DNA from 4 places in the Streptomyces sp. NPDC051738 genome. Region 3 is predicted to be linked to each of the others. Evidence: riboswitches for the same ligand, from Rfam matches in the RefSeq annotation. Region 3 holds a riboswitch; each other region holds the start of a gene.
What was found. Region 3 has a riboswitch for cobalamin ahead of metE (5-methyltetrahydropteroyltriglutamate--homocysteine S-methyltransferase). Riboswitches for the same ligand answer to the same signal wherever they lie in the genome.
Positions count from the first base shown of each region.

Region 1: linked by a shared signal. The riboswitch ahead of ACIA8X_RS19805 (cobalamin biosynthesis protein) and the one ahead of metE (5-methyltetrahydropteroyltriglutamate--homocysteine S-methyltransferase) in region 3 are both predicted to bind cobalamin.
Region 2: linked by a shared signal. The riboswitch ahead of ACIA8X_RS32205 (prenyltransferase/squalene oxidase repeat-containing protein) and the one ahead of metE (5-methyltetrahydropteroyltriglutamate--homocysteine S-methyltransferase) in region 3 are both predicted to bind cobalamin.
Region 4: linked by a shared signal. The riboswitch ahead of ACIA8X_RS09965 (energy-coupling factor ABC transporter permease) and the one ahead of metE (5-methyltetrahydropteroyltriglutamate--homocysteine S-methyltransferase) in region 3 are both predicted to bind cobalamin.

Region 1 covers NZ_JBITCM010000007.1:472,516-478,230, reverse strand. The annotation lists gene ACIA8X_RS19825 (class II aldolase/adducin family protein) at 1-516, opposite strand, end outside; gene ACIA8X_RS19820 (lysozyme) at 723-1,469, shown strand; gene ACIA8X_RS19815 (anion permease) at 1,613-2,845, shown strand; gene ACIA8X_RS19810 (hypothetical protein) at 2,891-3,112, shown strand; cobalamin riboswitch at 3,228-3,368, shown strand; gene ACIA8X_RS19805 (cobalamin biosynthesis protein) at 3,467-4,408, shown strand; gene ACIA8X_RS19800 (cobyric acid synthase) at 4,405-5,715, shown strand, end outside.
Region 2 covers NZ_JBITCM010000016.1:23,935-29,649, reverse strand. The annotation lists gene ACIA8X_RS32230 (aldehyde dehydrogenase) at 1-539, opposite strand, end outside; gene ACIA8X_RS32225 (hypothetical protein) at 686-883, shown strand; gene ACIA8X_RS32220 (MBL fold metallo-hydrolase) at 992-2,020, shown strand; gene ACIA8X_RS32215 (nuclear transport factor 2 family protein) at 2,038-2,490, shown strand; gene ACIA8X_RS32210 (phosphotransferase) at 2,465-3,133, opposite strand; cobalamin riboswitch at 3,197-3,339, shown strand; gene ACIA8X_RS32205 (prenyltransferase/squalene oxidase repeat-containing protein) at 3,453-4,691, shown strand; gene ACIA8X_RS32200 (SCO2322 family protein) at 4,688-5,371, shown strand; gene ACIA8X_RS32195 (energy-coupling factor transporter transmembrane component T) at 5,371-5,715, shown strand, end outside.
Region 3 covers NZ_JBITCM010000017.1:102,585-108,299, forward strand. The annotation lists gene aceB (malate synthase A) at 1-1,254, shown strand, start outside; gene ACIA8X_RS33725 (3-hydroxybutyryl-CoA dehydrogenase) at 1,251-2,123, shown strand; cobalamin riboswitch at 2,117-2,341, shown strand; gene metE (5-methyltetrahydropteroyltriglutamate--homocysteine S-methyltransferase) at 2,496-4,823, shown strand; gene ACIA8X_RS33735 (MATE family efflux transporter) at 4,901-5,715, shown strand, end outside.
Region 4 covers NZ_JBITCM010000003.1:464,303-470,017, reverse strand. The annotation lists gene ACIA8X_RS09980 (ATP-binding cassette domain-containing protein) at 60-899, opposite strand; gene cbiQ (cobalt ECF transporter T component CbiQ) at 896-1,645, opposite strand; gene ACIA8X_RS09970 (energy-coupling factor ABC transporter substrate-binding protein) at 1,652-2,023, opposite strand; gene ACIA8X_RS09965 (energy-coupling factor ABC transporter permease) at 2,020-2,721, opposite strand; cobalamin riboswitch at 2,751-2,937, opposite strand; gene ACIA8X_RS09960 (Pls/PosA family non-ribosomal peptide synthetase) at 3,146-5,715, shown strand, end outside.

The DNA of each region.
Region 1 (5,715 bases), on a different contig from region 3:
CATGTTCTCGGCCAACTCCTGGGTGCCGTACGTCGCATAGGGGGCGACCCGGACGGGCCCGCCGAGGGCGCCGGCCATGTAGTGGATCAGCGGGAGCTCGGGGACCAGCGTCGAGACGGCCGTCGCATGGACCGCGTGGGTGTGCACGACGGCACCCGCGTCCGTGGCCCGGTAGACGGCCAGATGCATGGGCAGCTCACTCGTCGGCACCAGCGCCCCCAGCACCTGCCTGCCATCCAGGTCGACCCCCGTCACATCCTCCGACGTCAGCCGGTCGTACGGCACCCCCGACGGCGTGACCAGCACCGTGTCGCCGACGCGCACCGACACGTTCCCGGACGTCCCGACGACCAGCCCGTCGGACACGGTCCGCCGAGCCGTGGCCACGAGGGTCCCCCAGGCCTCCGTCTCCTCAGGGCGCGCACTCCTGCCCCACGACTCCCCCACTTCCTGTGCGCCCTCCCGCGCATCCCGCGCGCCCCGAACGCCCCGCCGGTCCCGCCGCTCCTCAGCCATGCGGCGATCCTGCCAGGCGCCACCGCGACGCGGCCTCAAGTCATCCACGAGCCGGGGCACTTTAGGGCGGAAGACCAGCGTCCGGAAGATGCCATACAGGGGCATACCCCCCTCCCTCAGGCTTGGCCTGAGATCGATCGGCTTTCAACGATCTTCCAATACTCTCTGGGGGATTTGTCGTGCACGTCGCCATTCCGGGGGGAAATATGGCCCGTGATCACAAACCGTCCCGCCACCGCTCCCGCCTCATAGCGGCATACGTGGCAGCGCTCACCCTTGGCGGAACCGCCCTCGCCGAGATCCCGGCGGTGGCCGCCGCCAAACCCAAGGGCCACGACGTCTCTTCCCATCAGAAGAACGTCAACTGGCAGAGCTCGAAGGCGAAGGGCGCGAGGTTCGTCTACGTCAAGGCGACCGAGTCCCACACCTACCGCAACCCGTACTTCAACCAGCAGTACAACGGCTCCCGCAACGCGGGCCTCATCCGCGGCGCGTATCACTTCGCGCTGCCGAACAAGTCGTCGGGCAAGTCCCAGGCGCAGCACTTCGTGCGCAACGGCGGCGGCTGGAGGTCGGACGGCTGGACTCTGCCGCCCGCACTCGACATCGAGTACAACCCGTACAGCAAGCACAAGTGCTACGGACTGAGCAAGGCCAAGATGGTCACCTGGATCCAGTCCTTCAGCAATGAGGTGAAGCGGCTCACCGGCCGTCGCCCGGTGATCTACACGACCACCCACTGGTGGAACACCTGCACCGGCGCCAGCCGCGCCTTCGCCTCGAATCACGCGCTGTGGATAGCCCGCTACAACTCCTCCAACGCGGGGGCGATGCCGGCCGGATGGCAGTTCTGGACCTTCTGGCAGTACGACAACGGCGGCAGCCTGCCGGGTGACCAGAATCTCTTCAACGGGTCCATGACCCAGCTCAAGAAGTTCGCCCGAGGCTACTAGCCCTTGCGGCACCCGGGCCGTGCGGTGATCAGCCGAGAGAGAACCTCTCCACAGACACCGTGCGGCCCCCCTCAGTTCACCTTTCGTTCACTCAGGTTACCTACGTTCGTCCAGCCAATGACCTCGAACGATTGCCTGGGTAAATGGAAAACTTCTCGCTGATCCTCGCGATTGTGGTCGTGACCGCACTCGCGTTCGATTTCACGAACGGTTTCCACGACACCGCCAACGCGATGGCCACCACCATCTCGACCGGTGCGCTCAAGCCCAAGGTCGCGGTGGCCATGTCCGCCGTGCTGAACCTTGTCGGCGCCTTCCTCTCCGTGGAGGTCGCCAACACGATCTCCAAAGGTCTCGTCGACGAGACCGGCATCCGTCCCGAAGTCATATTCGCCGCGCTGGTCGGCGCGATCCTCTGGAACCTGCTGACCTGGCTGGTCGGACTGCCGTCCAGCTCCTCGCACGCCCTGATGGGCGGCCTGATCGGCGCCACCATCGCCTCGGCCGGCATCGGCGCGGTCCACGGCGACGCGCTCGTCACCAAGGTGCTGATCCCGGCGATCGCCGCTCCGCTGGTCGCGGGCATCGCCGCGCTCCTCGCCACGCGCCTGACGTACTCCCTCGGCAAGAAGGCCGACGGCCAGGCCTCCGCGAAGGGCTACCGCGCGGGCCAGATCGCCTCCGCCGGCCTGGTCTCCCTCGCCCACGGCACCAACGACGCGCAGAAGACGATGGGCATCATCACCCTCGCCCTGGTCGCCGGCGGCGCCGTCGCCCCCGACTCCGACCCGCCCATGTGGGTCATCCTCTCCGCGGGCCTGGCCATCGCGCTCGGCACCTACCTCGGCGGCTGGCGCATCATCCGCACGATGGGCAAGGGCCTGACCGACCTTCAGCCGCAGCAGGGCTTCGCCGCCCAGACCAGCGCCGCGACGGTCATCCTGGCCTCCTCCCACCTCGGCTTCTCCCTCTCCACCACGCACTCCGTCTCCGGCGCGGTGATGGGCGCGGGCCTCGGCCGCAAGGGCGGCGTGGTCCGCTGGTCGACGGCCACCCGCATGTTCGTCGCCTGGGGCCTCACGCTCCCGGCCGCCGCCCTGGTCGGCGCGCTCGCGGAGTACGTGACCGGCTTCGGCTCCTGGGGCACCGCCCTCGTCGCGATCTTCCTGATCACCTCCAGCGCCGCCATCTGGAAGATCTCCCGCCGCGAGGTCGTCGACCACACGAACGTCAACGAGACCGACGAGCCGGCCGGCGTGGTCACCACCGCCATCGCCGCCGTGACCCCGCCCCCGGCAGGCACGGCGACCGAGGACCTGTCGGCCACCGTGCCGGCCCCGGCCACCGAGCCGGCGCCGTCGAAGGCCTCCGTCTGACCTCCTCCCGGTCACTCCTCCTCAGTTACCCAAGGAAGTAGAAGCATGAAGATCGACTGGGCGGCCCTCGGCTCCGTCTTCGGCGTCAGCCTCGTGGTCACGGTGGCCCTCGTGGGCCTGTTCACCCTCGGCATCGCGGGCCTGTCCCGCCAAGAGAAGGCCACGGCTCAGGGCGGGTCGGCCGCGCTTGCGGTCACCGGCGCGTACGCCTGCTTCGCGGCCTGCGCGGCGGCCGTGGCGTACGGGATCTATCTGATCGTGGCCTGACGCGACAGCGCACGAGAACACCCGAGGTGCGGGACGGATCGCCGTCTCGCACCTCGCGTCTGTGTGGGCCTTCGCACACTCCCCCACCGCAGGTCAACGGCAAGTTGACGCCCTTTCCAACCCCGTGGTGGACTGCCCGAGCCATATACGGCGGCAGAAGAGGAAGTCCGGTGTGAATCCGGCGCGGTCCCGCCACTGTCACCGGGGTAGATAGCCCCGGGAGCCAGGAACTCTCGCCGTCGGTCTCGTCGAACCAGGGCGTGGACACCCTGAGTGAGGACATAACGCCATGCTCGCCTGCCGATCGACTTGCAGCGTCAGACCCTTGTCTGAACCGACGGTCGGCTGACCCCGATGCGTGCCGACCGCGTCTTCGCGTACGGCGCCGCCGCCGGACTTCTCGGTGATCTGCTGCTCGGCGATCCGCGTCGCGGGCATCCGGTCGCCGCGTTCGGTCGGGCCGCCGGGGCCGTGGAGAAGGTGTTGTGGCGGGACCACCGGGGGTGGGGCGCGCTGCACACCGCCATCTGTGCGGGCGGTGCCGTGGCGCTCGGTGCCGTGGCGCAGCGGGCCGTACGTCCGTCCCGTACCGCTTCCGTCGCGCTGACCGCCGCCGCCACCTGGGCCGTTGTCGGCGGGACCTCGCTCGCGCGTGAGGCCCGGGTCATCGGGCGTGCCCTGGAGGCGGGGGACATCGAGGGCGCCCGGGACCGGCTGCCGCATCTGTGCGGACGGGATCCGCAGGCGCTCGACGCCGACGGGATCGCGCGGGCCGTCGTCGAGTCCGTCGCCGAGAACACCTCCGACGCCGTGGTGGGGGCGCTCGTGTGGGGTGCCGTCGGCGGGGTGGCGGGGCTGCTCGGGTTCCGGGCCGTCAACACGCTGGACGCCATGGTGGGGCACAAGTCGCCCCGTTATCGGCGGTACGGATGGGCTTCGGCTCGGCTCGACGATGTGGCCGGGTGGTCGGGTGCGCGGCTGACCGCCGTCCTCGCGACGGTCGCCGGGGGCGAGCCCCGAGGGGCGGTACGGGCCTGGCGTGCCGACGCCACCAAGCATCCGAGCCCCAACGCCGGGCCCGTGGAGGCCTCGTTCGCGGGGGCGCTGGGCGTACGGCTGGGCGGGACCCTGTCCTACGGCGGGCGGGTCGAGCACCGGCCCGTGCTCAACGGGGCGGGGCGGACCGTCGCCGTCCATGACATCGAGCGGGCCGTACGGCTGTCGAAGCGCGTCAGTTGGCTGGCGCTCGGCGTCTGTGTCGCCGCGCGCAGCATCGTGAAGGGAAGTACGTCATGACGGGCGGTGGGCTTCTCGTCGCCGGCACGACCTCCGACGCCGGCAAGAGCGTCGTCACCGCCGGGATCTGCCGGTGGCTGGTGCGGCAGGGCGTCAAGGTCGCGCCGTTCAAGGCGCAGAACATGTCGCTGAATTCGTTCGTGACGAGGGAAGGCGCCGAGATCGGGCGGGCTCAGGCCATGCAGGCGCAGGCCTGTCGCGTCGAGCCGACCGCGCTGATGAATCCCGTGCTGCTCAAGCCCGGTGGCGAGCAGAGCAGTCAGGTCGTGCTGCTCGGGAAGCCGATCGGTGAGCTCAGTGCGCGCGGGTATCACGGCGGGCGGCAGCAGAAGCTGCTCGGGACCGTGCTCGACTGTCTCGCCGAGCTGCGGGAGACGTATGACGCGGTGATCTGTGAGGGGGCCGGCAGTCCGGCCGAGATCAATCTGCGGCGCACCGACATCGTGAACATGGGGATCGCCCGCAATGCCCGGCTTCCCGTGCTCGTCGTGGGTGACATCGACCGCGGGGGCGTCTTCGCCTCCTTCTTCGGGACCGTGGCGCTCCTCTCGCCCGAGGACCAGGAGCTGGTCGCCGGGTTCCTGGTCAACAAGTTCCGCGGGGACGTCAGCCTCCTGGAGCCCGGCCTCGACATGCTCCACGGCCTCACCGGGCGGCATACCTACGGCGTCCTGCCCTTCCGGCACGGCCTCGGCATCGACGAGGAGGACGGGCTGCGGGTCTCCCTGCGCGGGACGGTCCGGGAGTCGAACGTCGCCCCGCCCGTCGGCGAGGACGTACTGCGGGTCGCCGTCTGCGCGATCCCCCTGATGTCCAACTTCACCGACGTCGACGCGCTCGCCGCCGAACCCGGCGTCGTCGTGCGGTTCGTGGACCGGCCGGAGGAGCTGGCCGACGCGGATCTCGTGGTGGTCCCCGGCACCCGGGGGACCGTCCGCGCCCTGGAGTGGCTGCGGGAGCGCGGGCTCGCGGAGGCCATCCGGCGCAGGGTCGCCGAAGGGCGGCCCGTCCTCGGCGTCTGCGGTGGCTTCCAGATCCTCGGCGAGCACATCGAGGACGAGGTCGAGAGCCGACGCGGGCATGTCGAAGGGCTCGGTGTCCTGCCCGTCCGCGTCCGGTTCGCCCGCGAGAAGACCCTCACGCGGCCGGTCGGCGAGGCCCTCGGGGAGCCCGTCGAGGGGTACGAGATCCATCACGGGGTCGCGGATGTAGAAGGCGGGGAAGCGTTCATCTCTGATGACAAAGGACACAGCCTCGACGGCTGCCGGGTCGGGCAGACCTGGGGCACGCACTGGCACGGCTCGCTG
Region 2 (5,715 bases), on a different contig from region 3:
GGCTTGAGGACCACCGTGCACCCGGTGAGCAGCGCGGGCGCGAGCTTGGCGGCGGCGACGAACTGCGGGACGTTCCAGGGCACTACGGCGGCAACGACCCCGACCGGCTCGCGCCGCACGAGGATCTTCCCCAGCACGCCGTCGCGCCGCTCCTCGTACGTGAAGTTCCGCGCGACCGTGATCGCCGCGTCCCACACCATCATCGCGCCGAGTGCCTGCGCGAGGACGCTCCAGGAGTACGGGGAGCCGTTCTCGGAGGAGATGACGCGGGCGATCTCCTCGTGGCGTACGGCGATTCCGTCCTTGATGCGGGTGACGACCTCGATCCGCTCGTCGAGGGTCATCCGCGGCCAGGGCCCCTCGTCGAACGCCTTGCGCGCCACCGCGACCGCCCGGTCGACGTCGGCCGGCGAGGCGTGCGGCACGCGTCCGATGGCCTCTTCGGTGTGCGGCGAGATCACCTCGATGACGTCCTTGCCCAGGGGGTCCGTCAACTCCCCGCCGATGAACAGCTGTCCGTGTTCCACGAGCTCGGTCATGGCCGACTGCCTCCCCTGAGCGGGACTCTGACGATCCATCAGATACACGGAACTGATACCAGTTCCACCCGGAGGAGTCCACGGGCCGCACACAGCTCGCCTCTACGCTGGCCAATACGCCGATCAATGGGGCTAGGGGGCACGGGATGGCAGCGCGCGGGCGCGACTGGGCGGTGTTCGGCACGGCCATGGCGGTGGCCGTCGTGGGTGCCGCATGGATGGCATCGACGTGGGGCGACGTGAAGAGCAGCAACGGAGTGTCCGTGCACCGGGAGACGAAGAGCCCGGAGGAGATCAGGGAGTACTGGACCCCGGAGCGCATGCGGAACGCCGAACCCGGGTGACCCGGCAACCAGGCGACCCCGCAACCAGGTGACTCGGGCTCCCATCGGAACCTGTTCTAGTTATAGTGACCCGGTCGGCCGGAACGTGTCGCGGCGATTGGGGAGCCCATGGCGCAGGTGTACGACCACGGCGGCGGCGTCCGGTCCATCCAGGTCCCCATCCCTGACAACCCTCTCGGCCACACCCTCGTGTACGTCGTCGACACCGACCGAGGCCCGGTGCTCGTCGACACCGGCTGGGACGACCCGGCCTCCTGGGACACCCTCGCCGAGGGCCTCGCGGACTGCGGCACCGCGCCCGCCGAGATCCACGGCGTCGTGATCACCCATCACCACCCCGACCACCACGGCCTGTCCGCCAAGGTGCGCGAGGCCTCCGGCGCCTGGATCGCGATGCACGCGGCGGACGCGGCGATCGTACGGCGCACCCGGGCGACCCACCCCGAGCGCTGGTTCTCCTACATGGCGGCCAAGCTCACCGCGGCCGGCGCCCCCGACGCCCATGTGGCGCCCCTGCGCACCGCGCGCCGCCCGAGCACGCTGCCCGGCTTCGCCCCCGCCCTGCCCGACCGCGAGATCGTCCCCGGCGAACTCCTCGACCTCCCCGGCCGCCGCCTGCGCGCGATCTGGACCCCGGGCCACACCCCCGGCCATGTCTGCCTGCACCTGGAGGAGGAGCACCCGGCCCGACTCCCGGGCCACGGACGCCTGTTCTCCGGTGACCATCTGCTCCCCGGGATCACCCCGCACATCGGCCTGTACGAGGACCCCGACGACACGACCGTCACCGACCCCCTCGGCGACTATCTCGCCTCTCTGGAACGCGTCGGCCGCCTCGCCCCCGCCGAGATCCTCCCGGCCCACCAGCACGCGTTCACCGACGCACCCGCCCGCGTACGGCAGTTGCTGCTCCATCACGAGTCCCGCCTCACCGACCTCCTCACCCTCCTCGCCGAGCCCCTCACCCCCTGGCAACTCGCCGAGCGCATGGAGTGGAACCGGCCCTGGGACCAAATCCCGTACGCGTCACGGAACATCGCGATCGCGGAGGCGGAAGCCCATCTGCGGCGGCTGGTGAAGCTGGGGCGGGCGGAGGCGGTGGCGGGGAGCGAGCCGGTGGCGTACGTGGCCGTATAAAGATCGCCATGAACGCCATGGATTCTTTGGACCGGCTGCTCGCCGAACGCGCCTGCGAGCGCGTCATCATCGACTTCGTCCACCGCCTCGACCTGGGTGAACCGGCCTCCGTCGCCGAGCTGTTCACCGAGGACGGCAGCTGGGCCTGGCCGGAGGGCGAACGGTTGGTCAAGGGCCGGGACGCCCTCCGTCAGTACTTCGGCTCCCGCCCCGCCGACCGGCTCTCCCGCCGCATGATGTCCAACGTCCTGGTCACGGTGGCCTCCCCGGACACGGCAACGGCGACCTCGTACTTCACGACGTACCGGGTCGACGGCCACGAGGGCGGCCCTGTGCCGCCGGGATCTCCGGTCCAGGTGGGCTCCTACGAGGACACGTTCCGCAGGTCGCCGGACGGCACCTGGCTCCTGTCCGCCCGGGTCCTCCATCTGGCCTTCGCCGGACCTACCCCGCGCCCGCCCAAGCCATGAACGACCGGACCAACTCCTCCGCCTCACCCAGCACTTCGACCTCCCGCCGGGTCATCGTCGGATTCACCGCGCGGCGGCGCAGCGCCTCCGTGAGGCCGCTCTCGGTGAGGTGGGACGGGTCGGCGAGGAGGGCGGCGAGGAGCGCGCGGGCGGGTTCGGCGAGGGCCTCGTCGCCTACGGCGACCTGCGCGAGGATCACCGCTGAGGAGCCCCAGTCGAGGCCGGGGTCGCCTTCGGCCGCGTTGTCCCAGTCGATCACGTAGGGGCCGTCGGGCGTGAGGACGACGTTGTCCGGATGCAGGTCGAGGTGCAGGACACGGCCGCCCTGCGCTCCGCGCGCGGGGACGCCGTGCAGTCGCCGCAGCAGCCGGGCGAGGATGCCGCCCGCCTCGTCCGCGCCCATCGTCCCCTCGGTCAGCGCCCCCAGCATCGTCGGCCCCGACAGCCGCTGCATCACCAGCTCGGTCCGCGAGGAGTCGGCGAGCCGCACCCGGGGCACCGGAAAGCCGTGCTCGCGGACATGCCCCATCACCACCCCCTCGGCGAGCGCGTCCCCGTACCCCTCCCGGTACCGGCGCAGCACCCACGCCTCGTCGATCTCGTACACGTCGGCGGTACGCCCCGCCCCGAGCAGTCTCCCCACGGTCCCCCCTGTCGCTTCCCTCACGCCCGAAGCTACCGCCCGCACAGGCGCCCCTCAGCCTCAGAGTTACGGGCGGGTAGAGTGACGGCGTCGTCATCACACCCGTACAGGGGGAAGCCGGTGCAAATCCGGCGCTGACCCGCAACCGTGAACCGGTCGTCGAACGCCGGTGAGCCGGATCGCCCCGTACGGATACGTGACCGGCTCACGTGCCCCGGCAACCGGCCGGAGCACGGCACCGTCGAGGTATACGGAGTCGAGCCGCCCGGGGTCCCCCCTGTGCTGCCCGGTTCCCCTTAGGGAAGGGCATCCGCCGATCATGTACGTCCGCCGCAGCGCCGCGGCCCTGGCCGCCGTCACCGTGATCGGCACCGCCTCTGCCGCGCCCGCAGTCGCCGCCGACCCCTCCCCGTCCGCGTCCCCGTCCGTCACGCTCCCCGCCGGGCTGTACGGCACCGGCGACCCGACGTACGACGGCGTCTGGCGCCAGTCCCTCGCGCTGGTCGCGCAGAGCCGGGTGGGCATACAGCCCGCCGTCAAGGCGATCGACTGGCTGGCCGGGCAGCAGTGCGCCGACGGGGCGTTCGCGGCGTTCCGCGCGGAGCCCGCCAAGGCGTGCGACGCGAAGACCATGGTCGACACCAACAGCACGGCCGCAGCCGTCCAGGGCCTGGCCTCGGTCGGCGGGCACGAGAAGGAGATCGGCAAGGCGGTGACCTGGCTGAAGTCCGTGCAGAACAAGGACGGCGGCTGGGGCTACACGCCCGGCGGGGCCAGCGACGCCAACTCGACGTCCGTCGTGATCGGCGCGCTCGACGCCGCCGGCGGCGACCCGGCCGAGGTCCGCAAGGACGGCAAGTCGCCCTCCGACGCCCTGGTGAAGCTCGCCCTGCCGTGCGCGGACGGCGGTGCCTTCGCCTACCAGCCGGACAAGAAGGGCAAGCTCGCGGCCAACGCGGACGCGACGGCGGCGGCCGTCGTCGGCACGCTGGGCACCGGCATGCTGTCGGTGAAGGCCGGCGAGAAGAAGGATGTCGCCTGCGCGGGCGCCTCCGACCTCACTGCGGAGCAGGCCGGAGCCAACGGTGCCGCGTACCTGGCGAAGGCGGTCGAGAAGGACGGCTACCTGAAGTCCGCCCTTGCCGGCGCCGAGGACCAGCCCGACTACGGCAACACGGCGGACGCGGTCGTCGCGCTCGCCGCCGAGGCCGGTGCGGCCGCGGCCCAGAAGCCCCTGAACTGGCTGGAGAAGAACGCCGCGCAGTGGGCCGCCCAGAGTGGCCCCGCCGCCTACGCCCAGCTGATCCTCGCCGCCGAGGCGACGGGCACCGACCCGCGTGCCTTCGGCGGCACGGACCTGGTCAAGCAGCTCAACGCGCAGGGCCCGGCCCCGCGGACCGCGACATCCGAGTCGGAGTCGGAGTCGGCGAAGGCGTCTGAGGAGAAGCAGGACGACGACGGCGGCGTCAGCCTGACCTGGATCATCGGCGTCGGCCTGGTCGGGGGCATCGGCATCGGCTTCCTGCTGAGCACCCGCAAGAAGAACCCGCGACCGTGATCCGCCGCACCCTCGCTCTGCTCTGCGCCGCGCTGGTCGTCCTGACCGGCGCGGCCCAGGCCGCCCAGGCGACCGGCTACCGCTACTGGTCCTTCTGGGACCGCGACGGCGACACCTGGACCTATGCCACCCAGGGCCCCTCCACCGCCCGCCCGTCCGACGGCGACGTCCAGGGCTTCCGCTTCGCGGTGAGCGAGGACTCCAAGGATGCTGCCCTCCCGCGCGGCGCCGCCGTGTTCCAGGTGATCTGCGCGAGAACGCCCGCGCAGGACGGCAAGAAGCGGGTGGCGCTGGTCATCGACTTCGGTACGAAGGCCGACGCCCCGTCCGGCGAGACGCCCCCGCCCCGCCGCACGGCATGCGCCCGCGTCGCCGCCGACGCGACCACGGCAGAGGCCCTGGCCTCGGTGGCCAAGCCCCTGCGCTACGACACGAACGCCCTGTTGTGCGCGATCTCGGGGTATCCGGAGTCGGGCTGCGGGGAGCAGGTGTCGGGGGCGAAGGAACCGACGGCGGACGAACCGACGGCGGGCGAGCGGCAGACGGCCGCGCAGGAGACGGCCACCGCGAAGGACGACGAGTCGGGCGGCGGCCCGTCGCTCGGCCTCGTCGCGGGGATCGCGGTAGTGGCCGTACTGGGAACCGCGGCGATCTGGCAGGCACGACGGCGGCGGGCGTGATGGCAGGGCCCTCACTCCACCCCGGCGCCTGGTGGCTCTGGGCCCTGGCCCTGGGCACGGCGGCCACCCGCACCACCAACCCGCTCCTCCTCGCCCTCCTCATAGCGACCTCCGCCTACGTGGTGGCGACCTGCCGCCCCAACGCCCCCTGGGCCCGCTCCTACACCGCCTTCGTCAAACTCGCCCTGGCCGTCCTCCTCATCCGCCTCGTCTTCGCGGTGGTCTTCGGCTCCCCCCTCCCCGGCACCCACGTGATCGTCACCCTCCCCGAGGTCCCGCTCCCCGACTGGGCACAGGGCATCCGCCTGGGCGGCAAGGTCACCGCCGAGACCCTCGTCAAGGCC
Region 3 (5,715 bases):
GCGGACTTCGAGGACGCCACCTCGCCCACCTGGGACAACATCGTCTCCGGTCAGCTCAACCTGCTCGACGCCATCGAGCGCCGGATCGACTTCACCAGCCCCGAGGGCAAGGAGTACCGCCTCGGGGACCGTGACCGGCTCGCCACCATCGTCGTCCGGCCCCGCGGGTGGCACGTTGACGAGGAGCACCTGGAGTTCGACGGGCGGCCGGTGCCCGCGGCTCTCGTGGACTTCGGGCTGTTCTTCTTCCACTGCGCCCAGCGCCAGATCGACGCCGGCCACGGCCCGTACTTCTATCTGCCCAAGCTGGAGAACCGCTACGAGGCCCGCCTGTGGAACGACATCTTCGTCCTCGCGCAGGAACTCCTCGGCATCCCGCGCGGCACGGTCCGCGCCACCGTTCTCATCGAGACGATCACCGCGGCCTTCGAGATGGAGGAGATCCTCCACGAGCTGCGCGAGCACGGTTCCGGTCTCAACGCGGGCCGCTGGGACTACCTGTTCAGCCTGATCAAGACCTTCGGTCATCGGACGGACTTCCTGCTGCCGGACCGGGCGAAGGTCACCATGACCGCCCCGTTCATGCGGGCGTACACCGAGCTCCTCGTGCGCACCTGCCACAAGCGGGGCGCCCACGCCATCGGCGGCATGGCCGCCCACGTGCCCGGCAGGGACACGGCCGCGAACGAGGCGGCGCTCGCCAAGGTGCGCCTGGACAAGGAGCGGGAGGCGGAGGACGGCTTCGACGGGTCGTGGGTTGCCCACCCGGGCCTGGTGTCCGTCTGCCGTGACGTGTTCGACGGTGTCCTCGGCGCACGGCCGCACCAGATCGACCGTACGCGCGACGACGTGGAGGTCGGCGCCGCCGACCTGCTGTCGGTGCGCCGGATCAGTGGGCCGCCCACTCCGGAGGGCGTGCGCGTCAACATCGCGGTCGCCCTGCGGTACTTCGCGGCCTGGCTGCGCGGCCAGGGCGCGGTCGCGCTGTATGGGCTGATGGAGGACGCGGCCACCGCCGAGATCGCCCGGGTGCAGATCTGGCAGTGGCTGCGGCATCGGGTGATCGACCGCGCGACCGTACTGCGGCTGCTCGACGACGAGGTCGTGGCGCTCGGCGCCGAGTACCCGTGGGCGCCGGTCGACGAGATCCGCGCGCTGTTCGAACGGACCGCGCTGGCAGGCGAGTTGCCGGAGTTCTTCACGCCGGACGCCTACAGCCGTCACCTCGTGCGGCGGACGGAGGCCGGAGCATGAGCGGGGGCGTCGGGCGCGTCGGTGTGGTCGGCGGCGGGCAGATGGGGGCCGGGATCGCCGAGGTGTGCGCGCTGGCCGGGCTCGACACCGTGGTGTGCGAGGTGGACGCGGTCGCGGCCCGCGCCGCCCGGGAACGGGTGACGGCGTCGCTCGACCGCGCGGTGCGGCGGGGCAAGCTGGAGCAGGTCGCCGCGCGGGACGCGCTCGCGCGGACGGTGTTCACCGGCAACCTGGAGGATCTGGCCGACCGGCAGCTCGTCGTCGAGGCCGTCGTGGAGAACCCGGACGCCAAGATCGAGGTGTTCACGGCGCTCGACAAGATCGTCGAGGATCCGGCGGCCGTGCTGGCCACCAACACCTCCTCCCTGCCGGTCATGCGGCTCGGCAGGGCGACCGGCCGCGCGGACCGGGTCGTGGGCCTGCACTTCTTCAACCCGGTGCCCGTCCTGCCGCTGGTGGAGGTCGTGACCTCCCTGCACACCTCGGCCGCGACGATCGCCACGGTCGAGGGCTTCGCCGCCCGCACGCTCGGCAGAACCGTGATCCGTTCCCAGGACCGGGCGGGCTTCGTCGTCAACGCGCTGCTCGTCCCCTACCTGCTGTCCGCGATCCGGATGGCGGAGTCCGGCTTCGCCATCGCCGCCGACATCGACACCGGCATGGAACTGGGCTGCGCCCACCCCATGGGCCCGCTGAAGCTCGCGGATCTGATCGGTCTCGACACCGTCGCCTCGATCGCCGAGTCGCTCTACGACGAGTTCAAGGAACCCCTCTACGCTCCTCCCCCGCTGCTCCAGCGGATGGTGGAGGCGGGGCTGCTGGGCCGTAAGAGCGGCCGGGGGTTCCATGTGTACGGCCGGGTAGGCTGATCCGTGCAGCTGGTTCGCCCCGTCCTCCAGGCGGGATGCGTCGCAAGAGGGAACCCGGTGGGAATCCGGGACTGCCCCGCAGCGGTGAGCGGGAACGACCGCCGTCATACGCACTGGGCCCGACGTACAGGGCCCGGGAAGCGACGGCCAGTAGGTGTCCTCCGGTCAGGAGGGCGTGCCCGCGAGTCCGAAGACCTGCCAACTGCCCGCGCGCGAACCACTCGTGCGCGGACATCCCGGTGACCTCGAGGGCGGGTCGGCGTACACGACCGAACGGACGGCCATACGGCCGCTGCCGTCCGGTCCGTCGCCCCTTCGCGCTCTCGTCCCGTCCCCGGGATCTCAGGGATTCATCTCGCGAAGGAGATCTCCGTGACCACCAAGTCCGCAGCCGCGGCAGCACGCGCCACCGTGTACGGCTACCCCCGTCAGGGCCCGAACCGGGAGCTGAAGAAGGCGATCGAGGGCTACTGGAAGGGCCGGGTCGACGCCGACGCCCTCCGCTCCACCGCCGCCGACCTGCGCGCATCGAACTGGCGGCAGCTCGTCGAGGCCGGCATCCACGAGGTGCCGACCGGCGACTTCTCGTACTACGACCAGGTCCTGGACACCACCGTCATGGTCGGCGCCGTCCCCGCCCGGCACCGCGCCGCCGTCGAGGCCGACGCCCTGGACGGCTACTTCGCCATGGCGCGCGGCACGCAGGACATCGCGCCGCTGGAAATGACCAAGTGGTTCGACACGAACTACCACTATCTCGTCCCGGAGTTGGGCCCGGACACGGTCTTCACGGCCGACTCGACGAAGCAGGTCGCCGAGCTGAAGGAGGTCCTGGCGCTGGGCCTGACCGCGCGGCCCGTCCTGGTCGGACCGGTCACCTACCTCCTGCTCGCCAAGTCCGCGCCCGGGGTCGCCGCGGACTTCGAGCCGCTCACCCTCCTGGACCGGCTGCTGCCGGTGTACGCCGAGGTCCTCGCCGACCTGCGCGCGGCCGGCGCCGAGTGGGTCCAGCTGGACGAGCCCGCCCTGGTCCAGGACCGCACCCCGGCCGAACTGAACGCCGCCGAGCGGGCCTACCGCGACCTCGGCGCCCTCACCGACCGGCCGAAGCTGCTGGTCGCCTCGTACTTCGACCGGCTCGGCGACGCCCTGCCGGTGCTGGCCAAGGCGCCGGTCGAGGGGCTCGCGCTGGACTTCACTCAGGCCGCCGCCGCCAACCTGGACGCGCTCGCCGCCGTGGGAGGGCTGCCCGGCAAGCGCCTGGTCGCCGGTGTCGTCAACGGCCGCAACGTCTGGGTCAACGACCTGTCGAAGTCCCTCGCCACCCTGGGCACCCTGCTGGGCCTCGCCGACCGGGTCGACGTGTCGGCCTCCTGCTCGCTGCTGCACGTGCCGCTGGACGCGGCGGCGGAGCGCAACATCGCACCGCAGATCCTGCGCTGGCTGGCCTTCGCGAAGCAGAAGACCGCCGAGATCGTCACCCTCGCCCGGGGCCTCGCCCAGGGCACCGACACCATCACCGCCGAACTCGCCGCCAACCGCGCCGACCTGGCCTCCCGCGCCGGTTCCCCGATCACGCACGACCCGGCCGTCCGGTCCCGTGCGGCGGCCGTCGCGGACGCGGACGCCCGCCGCTCCCAGCCGTACGTCGAACGGGCCGCCGCCCAACGCGCCCACCTCGGCCTGCCGTTGCTGCCGACCACGACCATCGGCTCCTTCCCGCAGACCGGCGAACTGCGCACCGCACGCGCCGACCTCCGCGCGGGCCGCATCGACACCGCCGGCTACGAGGAGCGGATCAAGGCGGAGATCCAGGAGGTCGTCTCCTTCCAGGAGACGACCGGCATCGACGTCCTGGTGCACGGCGAGCCCGAACGCAACGACATGGTCCAGTACTTCGCCGAGCGGCTCACCGGCTACCTCGCCACCCAGCACGGCTGGGTGCAGTCCTACGGCACCCGCTACGTCCGCCCGCCGATCCTGGCCGGCGACATCTCCCGTCCCGATCCGATGACGGTGCGCTGGACGTCGTACGCCCAGTCCCTCACCTCCCGCCCGGTCAAGGGCATGCTCACCGGACCGGTCACCATGCTGGCCTGGTCCTTCGTCCGCGACGACCAGCCGCTCGGCGAGACGGCCCGCCAGGTCGCCCTGGCCCTGCGCGACGAGGTGAACGACCTTGAGGCGGCCGGGACCTCGGTCATCCAGGTCGACGAGCCCGCGCTGCGCGAGACGCTCCCGCTGCGTGCCGCCGACCGCGGCGCCTATCTGGCGTGGGCGACGGAGGCGTTCCGGCTCAGCACGAGCGGAGTGCGGCCGGACACCCAGATCCACACCCACATGTGCTACGCCGAGTTCGGCGACATCGTCCAGGCCATCGACGACCTCGACGCCGACGTCATCAGCCTGGAGGCCGCCCGCTCGCACATGCAGGTCGCCCGGGAGCTGGCCGCGCACGGCTACCCGCGTGAGGCGGGGCCGGGTGTCTACGACATCCACTCGCCGCGGGTGCCGAGCACGCGGGAGGCGGCGGAACTCCTGCGCACCGGGCTGAAGGCCATCCCCGCCGAACGGCTGTGGGTCAACCCCGACTGCGGTCTGAAGACCCGCGGCTGGCCGGAGACCCGCGCCTCGCTGGAGCACCTGGTCGCCGCTGCCCGCACGGTGCGCGAGGAGGTCGCGGGGCGCTCCGCGTCCTGACGCCGTGACCGGTCGGTTCCGCGGCGGTTCTCCGCTTCCGCCGAACTGCGGGTTCCCGCGGTGTGATGATCGAACGTGTGATCAGCAGGGGAACGGGACCGGCCGGACGCAGTACGTGGATCGGGATAGCGGCGGCAGCGCTCCCGCTGTACCTGACGATGATCGCCGCCTCGGCCGGCGCGCTGGTCGACACCGCTCTGCTGGGCAACCACTCCACCGCCGTGCTCGCCGCCTTCGCCGTGAGCATGGCGGTGTTCAGCCCGGCCACCGCCACGGTGGCGGGCGCGCTGCGCGGTGTGATGCCGTTCGTCACGCCGCGCAGGGAGGATCCCGACCGTCTCCTGCCCGTGGTGCACAGCGGGACGTGGCTCGCGATCACCGTCGGTGCCCTCGCCGCGGCGGCGGTCGCGTCCGTTCCTCTGATCGGCCGGGCGACCGGGGTTCCCCGCACCGCTCTCGACCAGCTGGGGACCTTTCCCTTGCTGCTGGCCGGCAGTGTGCTCGCCATCGCGGTCGGCTCGTCGGCCACGTCCGTCCTGGTCGCGCTGGGCGACTCCAAGCTGGTGATGCGGGCCGGGTTGCTCGGCACCGCCGCATCCACCGCGCTGTCCGTGCTCCTCGTGGGTGGTCCCGGCCCACTGCCGAGTTACGGCCTGACGGGGGCGGGCGTCGCCATGCTCGCGTCCAGCGTGATCAGCGCCTCCGTCAACCAGGTGGCCCTCCGTCGCTCCACCGTGCTGGCCGGCCGCTCCCTGTATCCGGGCAGGCCGGATGTGAGACAGGTCTGGCAGTTGGGCTCCGTGGGGATTCCGCTCGCCGGCACGGTACTCGTCAAGTTCGCCGTCCTGGGCGTACTGACCTTCGCCGCGGCCCGGATCGGGACGGCGGACGC
Region 4 (5,715 bases), on a different contig from region 3:
CGGTGCGCTATACGTTGAGAGTGGCAAGGGGCTGACCTCCTTGCCCTATTTTTTTCGCCCTACTTTTTCGCGGCCAGCGCCGACAGTTCCTCCGCGTTACGCGGACCGGGTGCGGTGTCGTCCAACAGCCCTTGTGCGCGCAGCAGTTGGGCGGCCGCGATGCCCCAGGGCAACCGCAGCCCCGCCTGCCGCAGGAGTTCGGTGCGGGACAGCATCTCGACCGCGGGGCCGGTGCGTACACCGGACGGCGTGAGGAGCGCCGCCTCGTCGGCCCAGCGCAGGGCCAGGTCCACGTCGTGGGTGGCCATCACCACCGTGGTGCCGGACGCGCGCAGCCCGTCGAGGGTGGCGAGCAGGCGTTCCTGGCCGTCGGGGTCGAGCCCGGCGGTCGGCTCGTCCAGGATCAGCACGCGGGGCCGCATGGCGACGGCGCCGGCGATGGCCGTGCGCTTGCGCTGGCCGTACGACAGCAGGTGCGTGGGCCGGTCGGTCAGCGGCGTGATGTCCAGTGCGGCGAGGGCCTCGTCGACCCGCGCCCGTACCTCGGTGTCGGACAGGCCGAGGTTCAGCGGGCCGAAGGAGACGTCCTGGCCGACGGACGCGGCGAAGAGCTGGTCGTCGGGGTCCTGCACCACCAGCTGCACGGTGGTCCGCAGCCGGGTCAGCCCCTTGCGGTCGTACGTGACCGGCGCACCCTCCACCGTCAGCCGGCCGTCCTGCGGCCTGAGCCCTCCGCTGAGCAGCCGCATCAGCGTGGTCTTGCCGGTGCCGTTGCGGCCGAGCAGCGCAAGCGCCCGCCCCTCGCGTACGTCGAAGTCGAGGTCGCTGAGGACGAGGGGGCCGTCCTCGTAGGCGTAGGACGCGCCCCACAGGGCGACCAGTGCGGTGGGCTCGCTCATGGCAGTGCCCTTTCCAGTACGAGGGTGAGGGCGGCCAGCGCTGCGAGGAGGGCGCAACTCGCGGCCGTGAAGCGGACGGAGACGCGGGCCTCGGGCACCAGGACGCGCAGGGTGCCGTCGTAGCCGCGCCCGGCGAGACCGGCCTGCAGCCGGGTGGCCCGGTCGAAGGCCCGCACGAAGGCGGTGGCGCCGAGCCCGGACAGCGAACGCCACTCCGCGGCCCGGTTGGTGTGCCCGAGCCGGGCGGCCTGGGCCTCCCGGATACGGCGCACGGAGTCCAGCAGCAGAAAGCTCATGCGGTACGTCACCAGGGCGACGTCCACGACGGGTGCCGGCACCCCGGCCCTGACCAGGCGGGGCAGCAGGTCGGACATCGGGGTGGTGAAGGCGAACAGCAGCACCCCGAGAGACGCGGCCGAGGTGCGCAGCATCAGCTCCCCGGCGCGCAGCCCACCGTCGTCGGCGAGGGACACGAACCCCTCGGGCCCGCCGACCTGGACGAGCAGCGTGAGCGCGCCGGTCACACAGAAGCCCAACGGCACGCGGTACGCACGCCACAGCCGCCGCGCGGGCACGCCCGCCGGTCCCAGCAGGACCGCGAGGGCGGTGACCAGGACCAATGCGGCACCTGGCCACGGCGGCAGCGAGATGGCGAGCACGGTGAGGCCGAGCCCGAGCACGGCCTTGTCCACGGGGTGACGGCGGCGCCAGCGACTGCTGTGCGCCGCCGCGTCGATCGGCAGCACGAGGGATCAGGCCCTTTCGGCCGTGGACTCCTTGGCGGCGCCACCTGCCGTGCCCTCGGTGTCCTGCTGGGCCAGTGCCCGCAGCTCACCCTGCCGCCGTCCCCGGTGCAGGCCGAAGTAGTAGGCGAGGACACCGGCACCGAGCGCCGCCTGGAGGGAGAACAGGGCCGACTCGATCTCACCGGACGGCGGCTCGTACAGCGGCGAGAACCAGGGCTCGTAGTCCGGCTTGATCTCGGTGATCGCCGTCTCCGCCTCACCGTCGGCGCCCGTGAACGGCTCCTCCTTGTGGTCCCCGAGGCCGAGCGCGAGCGGCAGCACGGCGAGAGCGGCCACGACCAGCAGAAGCAGGACGTTGATCTTGGTGTTCTTGCTCATCGGGCCACCGCCTCGGTCTCGGTCGCGGACTGCTTCTTGGTGAGGAGCACGCCCAGCCGGGTCAGTTCGCCCTTGCTGGACTGCACCAGCAGCCGCATCACGAGCACGGTGAGCAGGCCTTCGCTGACCGCGAGGGGGATCTGGGTGACGGCGAAGATGGAGCCGAACTTGCCGAGCGCGCCCAGGAATCCGCTGCTCGGGTCGGGGAAGGCGAGGGCCAGCTGGACGCTGGTGACGCAGTAGGTGGACAGGTCGGCGACGAACGCGCCGAAGAAGACGGCGACCATCAGCGGCACGTCGTAGCGCCGTAGCAGTTTGTAGATCGCGTATCCGGCCCAGGGGCCGACGATCGCCATCGAGAAGACGTTGGCGCCGAGTGTGGTCAGGCCACCGTGGGCGAGCAGCAGTGCCTGGAAGAGCAGGGTGATGGTGCCCAGGACCGCCATGATCGGTGGCCGGAACAGGATGGCGCCCAGGCCGGTGCCGGTGGGGTGCGAGCAGCTGCCGGTCACGGAGGGCAGCTTCAGCGCGGACAGGACGAAGGTGAAGGCCCCGGAGGCGCCGAGGAGCAAGGTGCTCTCGGGGTGCTCCCTGACCTCGCGGGTGAGTGACCGGACTCCGTGGACGACGAAGGGAGCGGACGCGACGCCCCAGGCGACCGCGTGCGCCGGAGGAAGAAAACCCTCGGCTATGTGCATGGCTTGGCAGACCCTCTCCAGCACCTCGTGGATGGTTGACGCGCCTTGGCCGGTCTCCTGGCTGACGGGTAGCACCGCCCGTGCTCCGCCTTCCCGGGTCCCGAAGGACCCAGTGGCTGCCCGTGAGGGCTGGAGCCGGACTTCCCGATTCACAGTGGCGAGGGCCGCACCGGCATCACACCGGATTTCCCGTTCACCAAGGCGTGGTGACAGTAGTGCCCGCACAGGGTGGCTGACAAGCGCGCCTCGGGGGCGTGAAAGTGTCGTTCGCCCGCTCCAAGACGGGCTCAAGCCCGGCCCTCCGACCGCAACTGTATGTGCGCACTGGGTCACCGATGGAGGAAGGTGTGCAAGAAGTTCCGATTGTGGAGATCTGTCCGCCTCTCGGTGCCGAATCAAGAGCATGAGTGGTTCTGGCCACGGGATGGCCAACAAGTCCGTGGAAACGTTGCCTTTCGCTCCGGAGGAAGCCGCAGCCCTATCGAACGGGCACGGCGAACCGGACGTGATCGAGAGAGCCCTCGCCGACGTGCTGGCCGCAGTCGTGCGGACCGAGCGGGTGTCGGTCGACGGAAACTTCTTCACCGACCTGGGCGCCGACTCGCTGGTGATGGCGCACTTCTGCGCACGCGTCAGAAAACGTGCGGACCTGCCGTCGGTGTCGATGAAGGACGTCTATCGGCACCCCACGATCAGGAGCCTGTCGACGGCACTCGCGGAAGCCCCGCCCATGCCCCGGACGCAGCCGTCGGCTGTGGTCCGGGAACCGGAGTCGTCGGCCCCGGCTGCGGTGCCGGCCCGGCCTCCGGCGGGCAGGTGGCAGTACCTCCTGTGCGGCGCGCTGCAGTTCCTGGCCTTCCTGGGGTACACCTACGTCCTCGCCTTCGGCACCGCCCGAGGCTACGAGTGGATCTCCGCCGGATCAGGTGTGCTCGACGTGTACCTGCGGTCGGCCCTGTTCGGCGGTGCGGCCTTCCTGGTCCTGTGTGTCCTTCCCATCCTTGTGAAGTGGACGCTCGTCGGCCGGTGGAAGGCTCAGCAGATCCCGGTCTGGAGCCTCGCGTACGTCCGCTTCTGGATCGTCAAGACGATGGTCCGGTCGGATCCACTGGCGCTGTTCAGTGGCTCGCCGCTCTATCTGCTCTACCTCAGGGCCCTGGGCGCGAAGGTCGGGCCCGGCGCCCTGGTCCTCTCCCGGAGCGTGCCCGTGTGCACGGACCTGCTCACCATCGGCGCCGGCACGGTCATCCGCAAGGACTCGCTCATCGCCTGCTACCGGGCCCACGCCGGAGTGATCCAGACGGGCCCGGTCACCCTCGGCAGGAACGTGCTGGTCAGCGAGGCCACGGTGCTCGACATCGACACGTCGATGGGCGACGGCGCCCAGCTCGGCCATGCCTCCGCTCTGCACCGCGGGCAGGCGGTACCCGACGGCGAGCACTGGCACGGTTCCCCGGCGCAGCCGACCGACGTGGACTACCAGGTGGTGGGCGAGGCCCGCTGCGGTGCGGTGCGCAGGGCGGTCCACAGCGTTCTGCAACTGCTGGTCGCGCTGGTCGTGTACGTGCCGCTCGCGGTCGGCGGCGTGGCCGCGCTGCTCGTCGCGGTCCCGCAGCTCAGCACGGCTCTGGCGCCGGGACCCGCGGTCTTCACCGACGGGATGTACTACGTCGAGGTCCTGGCGATGTCCTTCGTGCTCGTCTTCGGCGCCATTCCCGCCGGTCTCCTCTTCCTGGCCACCGTTCCCCGCCTGCTCGGCCTGACCATCACGCCGGGCAGGACCTACTGCCTGTACGGCTTCCACTTCGGAGTGCACCGGACGATCGCCCTCCTCACCAACTGGAAGGCGCTGAAGCGCCTGTTCGGTGACAGCTCCGCCATCGTCCACTACCTGCGTGGCCTCGGGTACGACCTCTCCCGCGTCCAGCAGACCGGGTCGAACTTCGGCACCGTGATGAAACACGAGACGCCGTATCTGAGCACCGTCGGACGCGGGACGATGGTCGCGGACGGCCTGTCGATCATGAATGCCGACTTCTCCAGTACCGCGTTCCGCGTGTCCCGGGTGTCGATCGGGCCGCGCAACTTCCTCGGGAACAGGATCGCGTACCCCACGCGGGGCAGGACCGGCGACGACTGCCTCCTCGCGACGAAGGTCATGGTGCCGGTCGACGGGGAGGTCCGCGAAGGCGTCGGGCTGCTGGGGTCGCCCAGCTTCGAGATTCCCCGCTCGGTCCTGCGGGACAGCCGGTTCGACCGGCTCAAGAGCCGTGAGCAGCTGCGGCGGGCCCTCCCCGCCAAGAACAGGCACAACGCCGGCACCATGGGGTGGTACCTGCTGACGCGCTGGATCTACGCCTTCGCTCTCGCCCTGCTCGTCTCAGCGGCCGCGGAGCTGTACGGGCCGCTCGGTGTGTCGGGGATCGTGCTGGCCGACCTCCTTGTCGTGCTGTTCACCGTCGTGTACTTCGTGCTGATCGAACGCGTCATCACACTGATCCATCCCCTCAGGCCGATGCTCTGCTCGATCTACACCCCGGGCTTCTGGCGGCATGAGCGCTACTGGAAGGTGCCGTCGGAGACGTACCCGAAGATCTTCAACGGCACCCCGTTCAAGAACGTGATCTGGCGGCTGCTGGGGGTGCGGATCGGCCGCATGGTGTTCGACGACGGCTGCTTCCTGACGGAACGGGCCATGGCCGCCATCGGGGACCGCTGCACGCTCAACGCGGGAAGCGTGATCCAGTGCCACTCGCAGGAGGACGGAGCCTTCAAGTCCGACCGGATCACGATCGGCTCCGACTGCACGCTCGGGGTCGGCGCTTTCCTCCACTACGGCGTGACCGTGGGCGACGGTGCGGTGCTCGACGCCGACTCCTTCCTGATGAAGGGCGAGATGGTCCCGCAGCAGGCGTGGTGGGGCGGGAATCCGGCGAGGCCGATCACCTCGCACAGCGAGGATCTCTGCTCGCACAGCGAGGACGAGGGGAGGCA